Regions from separate parts of the Spongiibacter sp. genome, predicted to be linked through region 2. Evidence: predicted binding sites of a transcription regulator. Region 2 holds the regulator's gene; each other region holds the start of a gene.
What was found. The regulator PhoB, encoded in region 2, activates phosphate uptake and scavenging genes when phosphate is short. The targets are predictions, from matches to a motif close to TGTCATAAANNTGTAACA.
Positions count from the first base shown of each region.

Region 1 (3,261 bases), on a different contig from region 2:
GGGTCCAGCCGTCCAGCCATGTCTTTGTGCTGCCGGGTCGCAGAGCGCCGATATACTCGGCGGCCTCGTCCCAGAATTCGCCTTGAGGCAGTGCGCTGGCGCCTTGGCCGAGCGGCGAGCCGGCGGCAATACGGAAATCGGGTTGTGGGTCGTCGGCCGATAGTCCGGCAAGGCCGGGGTTGGCGGTCAAGGCGAACTCGGCAAAGAAGCGGGCTTCGTCGAAGCCGCCGTCGTCGTTGTGTTTGCCTTGCTCATCGGGATACGGGCCGTTATTCACGATTGCCATCGCGCTGAAGCTCAGCTCCTCGCTATCGAAGCGGGACACGGTTTTGATGTCGCGAATGTCGATGGCTTCGCCGGAGAAGCCGCTGATCAGCATATTGTGAAAGTGGCCGCCGCTGCCGCGTCGCAGAGTAATGCCGCGCTGAAATTTTTCACTGCTGGACAGACTGAGCAGGCTGACATTGTAAAGCGTGGGCGCGGAGACCGGCGTTGCGGCGTGATCGCTGGCGCTGTTGTCGGCCTCGATGGCGTTGTCGCCCATTTGCGGATACTGCAGTACTTGCATGAATTGTACGCGACCGGTCCAGCCCATATCCCAGTCCAGCGAGTCGTCATCGGCGCCGCTGATCACAACGCGCTGCAAGTCGACGGTGCCGCCGAACACTTCGATGCCGTCATCCGCGGCGCGGTGAACCTGCACGTGTCGCACGATGGTGTTGTTGCCACAGCCGCCGAGTGTAAGACCGTTAAGTTCGTTATTGGCATAGACTTCATAGCCGGCAAATTCAATGCGCACATAGTCGAGTACGCCGCAATGACTGCCGGTATCGCCACCGCCGAAGCGGCCGCGGCGATCATCCATCGGCAGCCCTTCTATCTGCGCTTCACCGCTGTTCACCGGGGCGTTGCCCAGCAATACCAGCCCTCCCCAGTCCCCCGCCTGACGCTGACCCGCCGCCTGGGCGCTGGTGAAGACAATGGGGGCGTCGGCGGTGCCGCGAGCGGTAAGGGTGGCGTCGCGGGTAACGATCAAGGCGCTGCCCGGCTCACCCTGGATTACGGTGCCGGCTTCGATGCTCAATTGCGCATTGCCCTCCAGATAGACAATGCCTTTCAGCCGCCAGAGGGTGTCGGCATCCCAGTGCTGAGTGCCGCGCAGCGAGCCCTGCACGGTTTGCTGGCGCGGGCCGTTATCCAGCAGCACGATGCCGGCGGCAATCGCAAGCAGTATCAAGGCCGCGACGGCCCACAGGGCGCTGCGCTGCTGACCGCCGGAAGGCGTTGTTGGGCGGTTGCCCGCACTGACGGTTTCGGTGATATCCGGGTTGACCCCAGCGTCGCGTTGGGTCAGTTCGCCGTCGCTGTTCAGTACTCGCAAGCTAAGACCCAGTTCGCGCAAGTCCGCTTGCTGGCTGGTGGCGGCCTCATCGATCAGCTCGCGGCGATAGGCGGAGTCGCGCAGCAGGCTGTTGAAATGAATACGGCGGTTGCTGCCCTGCTCCATGGCGGTTTTAAGCTGCCACAGCAGTTCGACCAATTTGGCGCGGGGAGTATCCACAGAGTTCATCGGCGATCCTTTCTGACAGGGGCAAGAGTGCGCGGGGAATTATGGCGCTGCTATATGACATGCAGGTTAAGCTCGCAGGTCTCGGCGGCGGGGTGAACTCTGCTATACTCAGCGGCTTTTCAGAGCGTGCTCGCCACGCGCCCGACCGACACAGGACCCGCCTTGCAATGAGTGACCAAGAGCCGACCATCAAACCCTGGGGTGGACGCTTCGCTGAAGCCACCGATCAGTTTGTTGAGCGCTTTACTGCCTCCGTCAGTTTCGATCAGCGCCTTTACCACCACGATATCAATGGTTCGCTGGCGCACGCGGCGATGCTGGCCAAAGTGGGTGTGTTGAGCGAAGACGAGCTGAAGCAGATTCAGACGGGCCTGGAAGAGATCCGCAGCGAGATCGAGGACGGTCGCTTTGAGTGGTCGGTGAGCCTGGAAGACGTGCACATGAATATCGAGGCGCGGCTGACGGACAAGATCGGCATCACCGGCAAGAAGCTGCACACCGGTCGTTCGCGCAACGATCAGGTTGCCACCGACATTCGCCTTTACCTGCGCGATGAAATCGGCGCTATCTGCAGCGAGTTGACCCGACTGCAGCAGGGGCTGGTGGCGCTGGCTCGTCGCGAAGCCGATACCATCATGCCCGGTTTTACACACCTGCAAACGGCGCAGCCCGTGAGCTTTGGTCATCACATGTTGGCCTGGAACGAAATGCTGGAGCGTGACTTCAGCCGCTTGCAGGACTGCGCGGCGCGCATGAACCAGAGCCCGCTGGGCGCGGCGGCACTGGCGGGTACCACGTATCCTATCGATCGGGAGTACAGCGCCTCGCTGCTGGGTTTTGACCGCCCTACTGAAAACTCGCTGGACTCTGTCAGCGACCGCGACTTTGCCATCGAGTTTGCTGCTGCAGGCAGCTTGCTGATGACCCACCTGTCGCGCTTCAGTGAAGAACTGGTACTGTGGACCTCCGCGCAATTCAATTTCATCGATTTGCCGGATCGCTTCTGCACCGGTTCATCAATCATGCCTCAGAAGAAAAATCCCGATGTGCCGGAGCTGATTCGCGGCAAGGTTGGTCGGGTCAATGGTCACTTGATCAGTCTGCTGACGCTGATGAAGTCGCAGCCGCTGGCCTACAACAAGGACAATCAGGAAGACAAAGAGCCGCTGTTTGATGTGGTGGATACCCTCAAAGACAGCATCAAGGCCTACGCTGATATGGTGCCGGCGATTACGGTGAACGCCGACGTCACCCGCGAAGCCGCCATGCGCGGTTTTTCAACGGCGACCGATCTGGCCGACTATCTGGTGCGTAAAGGACTACCGTTCCGCGACGCCCACGAGGTGGTGGGTAAATCTGTTGCCTACGGTATTGCCGAGGGCAAAGACCTGTCGGAAATGTCGCTGGACGAGTTGCGCCAGTTCAGCAAGGATATCGACAGCGATGTGTTTGAGGTGTTGACGCTGGAAGGTTCCGTCAACGCTCGCAATCACACTGGTGGTACTGCACCGGCTCAGGTGCGCGCCGCCGCTGACCGGGCTGACGCCCGCCTCGCCCAGCGCTGAGTTGCCGCGAGGCCGCCGCCTGTGAAACTGCAGGCGGTTCTAACGGTCTGTATCAGGCCCTCCGCAGGTGCTGCGGTGACCGATAATAAACAGGAGTTTGTCATGCCTCGCTATAGCCGCGCGTTT
Region 1 covers NZ_CFHTQA010000009.1:35,706-38,966, forward strand. The annotation lists gene AC5DB9_RS05450 (beta-helix domain-containing protein) at 1-1,570, opposite strand, end outside; gene argH (argininosuccinate lyase) at 1,738-3,135, shown strand; gene AC5DB9_RS05460 (efflux RND transporter periplasmic adaptor subunit) at 3,211-3,261, shown strand, end outside.
Region 1: the regulator PhoB is predicted to act here: its motif matches at 1,613-1,630, upstream of AC5DB9_RS05450 (beta-helix domain-containing protein).

Region 2 (3,261 bases):
GCTGTCCTGGACTTCCAGCACCGCATGACTGTCGGTCTGGTACCAGCGCAGCACAATGCGGTCACCTTCAGTGGTGTAACGGGCAGCGTTGACGGCCAGGTTAGACAATGCACTGCGTATTTCCGTCGCCTGCCCTTTCAGTACGATACTGTCGTCGCATTCTATTTCGATGCTGCGATCACCCTTCGCCGCCGCCAGCGCCTCTTCTCGGACCATTTCCAGCAGAGGTCGCAAGACAATACGATCCTGTTCTTTGGGCTTGGGCACCGACTCCAGTCGCGACAGCAGCATCAGGTCCTGAATCAGGTGATGCATTCTGCGAGACTGCTTCAGCATTTGTTCAATAGCACGATCCCAGCGCGGATTTTCGCCGCCGTGTTCCGCGAAGGTTTCGAGGTAGCCATTGATAACCGTCAGAGGGGTGCGCAATTCGTGGGATACGTTCGCCACGAAATCCTTGCGCATTTTTTCAAGGCGATAAGTCCGGGTGATATCCCGGGCAAACAGCAGGCGATTACGCTCGGCAAAGAAGCTGATACTGATACTCAGCTGAATGTCTGCATTCACCGGGGAGGCCATTTCCAGCGGTGCCCCGTATTTTTCGGCCTCGTAATAGCCGACAAATGATGGCGCACGAATCAGGTTGAGCAGCTGGAGGCCGGTATCGTCCTCTCGCCGCAGCCCCAACAACTCCGATGCCGCATCGTTACACCATTCGATATTGCCCTGATGATCGAGCATCACCACCGCGTCAGACATGGACGCGAACGACGCTCGCAGATAATCAATCATGGCCTGCAAGCGATCGTGATCCCCCGTCGCCTGCTTCTGCATATCATAAATGGTATCGAAAATTTGACCCCACATGCCTATCGCCTCTGGCGGCTCCGTCCCGGAGCCTCGGTATAGCCAGTCGCTCAAACGTTGAAGCTGCCAAAGCAGCCAGGTGCAGATTCCCGCGGCCACCACAAACACCGGCCAGGCACCCAGTTCGAACGCTGTCGACAGAACCGCAGCAGCTGCCAGCGGCAGCATGACTCTGACCAGTTCCGTCTTCCAATCGTAATACCGCATGAACCGGCGCTATGCGCTGACTCCTGTTGCTGAAAAGCGGTAACCGGTGCCTCTTACGGTCTGGATAAGCTGACCAAAATCGCGGCTGTCTGTGAGAAGTGCCTTGCGCAGTCGACGGATATGCACATCCACCGTGCGCTCTTCGACATAGACATTGGTGCCCCACACCTGATCAAGAAGCTGTCCACGGCTGTAGGCACGCTCCTGGTGGGTCATGAAGAATTTGAGAAGTTTGAACTCTGTCGGCCCCATATCGAGAGGCACGTTATCGGCAAAAACGCGGTGACTGGCGGGATCGAGGCGCAGGCCATCCACATCGATACTCTCTTCCTGGTCGGGCGTGCTCACCCGGCGCAATACCGCCTTGATGCGGGCCAGCAGTTCGCGAGAGGAAAAAGGCTTGGTGATGTAATCGTCAGCGCCAACGTCCAGCCCCTGCACGCGGTTGTCTTCATCGTCTTTGGCGGTGAGCATGATAACCAGCATATCGCGAGTCAATTCCTCACGCCGCAGGCGCCGCAGCAACTCGATACCGCTGGTGACCGGCATCATCCAGTCGAGCAGCACCAGGTCTGGTCGCTGATCAACAATAATGCCGTGAGCTTCCTGGGCATTGGCTGCCTCCAGGCAATCGTAGCCCGCAAGTTCCAAGCCTACGCGAATCATTTCGCGAATGGCTGCCTCGTCATCGACGATGAGGATGGTCTTGGTTGTCGTCATGCTTGTCCCTTTAACGCCGCCTAAGTACTTGAGCCTGCATTTAAACGGTCTTTAATGACAATTTTATGACAAGTCAGTCTAGTCGAATACGACGGTTTTATTGCCGTGAACCAGTACCCGGTCTTCCAAGTGGTTACGTAAGGCTCTGGCAAGCACTGACTTTTCCACATCTTTGCCGAGCCGAACCAAATCATCTTTGCTGTGGCGATGTGACACTCGGATGACATCCTGCTCAATAATTGGCCCTTCATCCAGCTGTTCTGTCACATAGTGACTGGTCGCGCCAATCAGCTTCACACCACGGTCATACGCCTTTTGGTAGGGGTTGGCGCCAACAAACGACGGTAAAAAGCTGTGGTGAATATTAATCATTCGACCGGCGTAGGCTCGACAGAATTCCGGGGGGATAATCTGCATATAGCGAGCAAGGACGATACAGTCCGCTTCGTAAGCCGCTGCGAGCGACTGGACTTTCTCATGGGCAGGCGCCTTGTTATTCGGGTCGACTTGCACGTGTTCGAAGGGAATGCCGTGCCACTCCACCATACTGCGTAGGTTTTCGTGATTGGAGATAACACAGGGAATGTCGCAATACAGTTCACCACTGTGCCAGCGGTGCAACAGATCAGCAATGCAGTGGGAGGCGTGGCTGGCCATAATCACCACGCGACGGCGGCGTGCCGAATCCACCAGTTCCCACTCCATCCCGTATTCTTCGGCAATGGGACGGAACGCTTCCCTCACCGCATCGGCTTTCATGCCCAGCGACTCGGCGGTAATTTCATTGCGCATGAAGAACCAATTGCTGTCGGCATCAGAATGGTAATTGGCCTCGGTCAGCCAGCCCCCCTGTTCTGCCACAAACTGGCTGACACGGGCAACAATCCCGACGCGATCGGGACAACTGGTGATAAGGCGGTAAGTGTGCTGCATGGTAATTCTGTAAACCTTACTAAATCAGACTTTATTCAATATTCCGCGCACGGCCTGAGGCAGATCTGCGGGCAGCACCACGGTTTTGGCGTTGCCAGATGCCGACAGCTCTTTGAGCGCCTCGGTGTACTTTTCGCCCAGCAGATAAAGCACTGGCAGCTCATCGCCCTTCACGGCGTTGGAGACCAGTTCGATCGCCGTCCCGCTGGCTTTGGCCAGTACGACTTCGGCCTGGGCATCGCGGCGAGACGCCTCAAGACGCCCTTCTGCTTCGAGGATCGCAGCCTGCTTCTCGCCTTCCGCCTTGGTCACAGCCGCCCGCCGTTGACGCTCGGCAGCGGCCTGCTCTTCCATCGCGCGCTGCATCGTCGGAGAGGGGTTAATGTCCTGAATTTCAACCGTCTTCAGGGTAATTCCCCAGTCGGCAATATCATCGGAGATCGCCGCTTTTAGCTTGGCTTTAATCTGATCGCGGGACGACAGTGCCGAGTCCAGCGACATCTCACCGACAATCGAGCGCAACGCCGTCTGAAC
Region 2 covers NZ_CFHTQA010000062.1:7,086-10,346, forward strand. The annotation lists gene phoR (phosphate regulon sensor histidine kinase PhoR) at 1-1,074, opposite strand, end outside; gene phoB (phosphate regulon transcriptional regulator PhoB) at 1,084-1,794, opposite strand; gene purU (formyltetrahydrofolate deformylase) at 1,873-2,727, opposite strand; gene AC5DB9_RS15840 (SPFH domain-containing protein) at 2,752-3,261, opposite strand, start outside.

Region 3 (3,261 bases), on a different contig from region 2:
TAACGCTGACAGTAATCGAGAAAAATCGGGCTGCCCGCCAGCACGGTGAGCAGATGTGCGCGCGCCGATGACTGGGCGAAGTCGCGGTACCACAGCGCCTGCTCCTCGTCACAACGCTCCAGCAGTGTCTGCCAGCGCAGATCCAGCCCCTCAGCCAGCAGCGGGGGCAGTTCCTCGTGTTGAATATTCAGTTCGCTTGCGCTCATGGGATTCCTGAATTCGATTGGCATTATTGGCTGTGCACCGGCGGCGCAACGCGCAGAATTTCCGCAATGGTGGTCTCGCCCGCCGCGACTTTCCGCGCGCCGCTGAGACGCAGGGTGCGCATGCCTTTTTTCATGGCTAGCAGACGCATTTCATCCAGTGCGACGTCATCCTGTATCGCCGCCTGCAAATCCCCCTCAACGGTGAGGATTTCGTAGATGCCCTGACGCCCGTAAAAGCCAGTGTTGCGGCACTCAAGACAACCGGGAGCGTGATAATACTGCGCTGGCGGTGACAGTTTCCATGGCGCGGTCAGCGCCGCCCACTCGGTGCCGCTGGGATCCAGCTCATCGCTGGACTGGGGGGTTTTGCAGTGCGGGCACAGGGTACGCACCAGCCGCTGGGCCATCACGCCTAGCACCGTGGCACGGATCAAATACGCGGGCACCCCCAGCTCCAACAGGCGGGTAACCGCCGACGGGGCATCGTTGGTGTGAAGCGTGGAAATCACCAGATGGCCCGTCAGCGCGGCCTGAATCGCCATTTCAGCGGTTTCCAGATCGCGAATTTCGCCGATCATGATGATGTCCGGATCCTGTCGCAGCAGCGCGCGCACGCCGCTGGCAAAGTCCAGATTAATGTTGTGCTGCACCTGCATTTGGTTGAAGGCGTCTTCCACCATCTCAATGGGATCTTCGATGGTGCAGACATTCACTTCAGGACTGGCGATCTGGCGCAAGCTGGAATACAGCGTGGTGGTTTTCCCCGAACCAGTGGGGCCTGTGACCAGCACGATCCCGTGGGGCGCCCGAATCATCGACTGCCAGCGTTGCAGGTCTTCTCCGCGCAGGCCCAACTCATCGAAGCTGCGCAGCAGAACCTCGGGATCGAAAATCCGCATCACCAGCTTTTCGCCAAAGGCGGTAGGCAGAGTGGACAGACGCAACTCAATTTCCTGTCCGCTGGGATTCTTGGTTTTCAGCCGGCCGTCCTGCGGGCGCCGCTTTTCTGCCACATCCATGCGCCCCAGAATTTTCAGCCGGCTGACCACCGCCGTAAGCACGGGCGGCGGCAGCTGGTAAACTGTGCACAGCACGCCGTCGATGCGAAAGCGCACATTGCCCTGCTTGCGGCGGGGCTCAATGTGAATATCGCTGGCCCGCTGATCGTAGGCGTATTGCAGCAGCCAATCGACAATATTGACGATGTGGCTGTCGTTGGCATCCAGATCTTTGAGCTTGCTGATTTCCAGCAGCTGCTCCAGGTTTGTTCCCGCCCCACCGCGAGTATCACCACTGGCGCCCCGCACCGATTTCGCCAGACTGTAAAATTCGATGGTGTAGCGATCAATCGCCTCGGCATCGGCAATCACACGGCGAATTGGCCGGTTCAGCACCTGCTGCAGGTCTTCCACCCAGCCGTCGACAAAGGGCTCGGCGCAGGCAATCACCACCTCCTCCCGACTCGCCGACAGCGCCAGAATGCGGTGACGCTGGGCAAAGGCGAAGGACATGACTTCGGTGACCGACGGCACATCTACTTTCAATGGATCGATGCGCGCCGTCTGTAAATCGCAGTAAGCACTCAACCACCCCAGCAGGGTGTCTATACTCAGGGTTGCCCCCGGTCGCCGGGCATTGGCCAGTTGCTGACTGGCGAGGAAGTTGAGGGGGTGCTGCGGGCGGTCACCCTTGCGAGGCGGGTTGACGGCGGTGCGCCGGGCAAGCTCCGGCGCCAGAAGGCCGTCGTCGACTAACTGCCGGAGTACATTGGCGACATCCAAGGGACCGTGGCGGCTGAGCTGGCTGGGCATGCTGACTCCGAATTGTCATATTTATACCGCATCATTATGACAAGCCCCGGTGCCGCTATACCAGCGCGACATGCCATACCGCACAAAACTGGTGAGGGCGGCGATGCGTCCGTATAATCGCCGCATTTTAAACTCAAGCGCATGCAAGGAGCCCTGACGTGCCCCTCAACAAGCTGAATAACCTGTTTGGCAAGTCTCCCTTCGAGCCGATTCAGGATCATATCCAAAAAGCGGAACTCTGTGCGGCAGCACTCAAACCCTTTATCAGCGCCGTCATCGCCAAAGACTGGGAGGCAGCGGCGACAGCCCAGCAGGAAATCGTCAAGCTGGAAAACGAAGCCGATCAACTGAAAAAGCATATCCGCCTCAACCTGCCCAGCAACCTCTTCCTCCCCGTTCCCCGCTCCGACCTTCTCGACCTGCTCAGCATGCAGGACCGCATCGCCAACTGTGCCAAAGATATCGCCGGGTTGATGCTGGGCCGAAAAATGGAAATCCCTGATTCACTGGTCGACAACATGCGCACCTATGTCGACTTGGCGATTTCCACGTCCTCACAAGCAAAAAAGGCCATTGAGGAACTGGACGAACTGCTGGAAACCGGCTTCCGCGGCCACGAAGTGAAAGTCGTGGAAAAAATGATCGAGGAGCTGGACACGCTGGAATATGAAGCTGACCAGCTGCAGGTCACCATCCGCGCGGAGCTGTTTACCATTGAGCGCGACCTGCCACCCGTAGACGTGATGTTTCTGTACAAAGTCATCGAACTGATCGGCGAATTGTCAGATAAATCGCAAAAAGTAGGTTCACGCCTGCAAGTCATCATTGCCCGCTAAGCAGGGATAACCCGCATAATTTAAGGATTACACATGTCGATTATTGCTGAACACGGGCAGCTCCTGCTGTTACTTGCCTGTCTTTTCGGTTTCTTCATGGCATGGGGGGTCGGCGCCAACGACGTCGCCAACGCCATGGGGACATCGGTAGGTGCCAAGGCACTGACCATCAAACAGGCGATTCTCATCGCCATGCTCTTCGAATTCTGTGGCGCCTATCTGGCGGGCGGCGAAGTTACCGACACCATTCGCAAAGGCATCATCAACCCCGACTACCTGTCGGACCACCCCGACCTGCTGGTCTACGGGATGTTGTCAGCCCTGCTGGCCGCGGGCACCTGGCTGTTCGTTGCCAGCCTGATGGGCTGGCCGGTCTCCACGACGCACTCCATCGTAGGCGCCCTGGTC
Region 3 covers NZ_CFHTQA010000007.1:71,221-74,481, forward strand. The annotation lists gene glnE (bifunctional [glutamate--ammonia ligase]-adenylyl-L-tyrosine phosphorylase/[glutamate--ammonia-ligase] adenylyltransferase) at 1-206, opposite strand, end outside; gene tfpB (type IV pilus assembly ATPase TfpB) at 230-2,017, opposite strand; gene AC5DB9_RS04670 (TIGR00153 family protein) at 2,176-2,853, shown strand; gene AC5DB9_RS04675 (inorganic phosphate transporter) at 2,887-3,261, shown strand, end outside.
Region 3: the regulator PhoB is predicted to act here: its motif matches at 2,031-2,048, upstream of tfpB (type IV pilus assembly ATPase TfpB).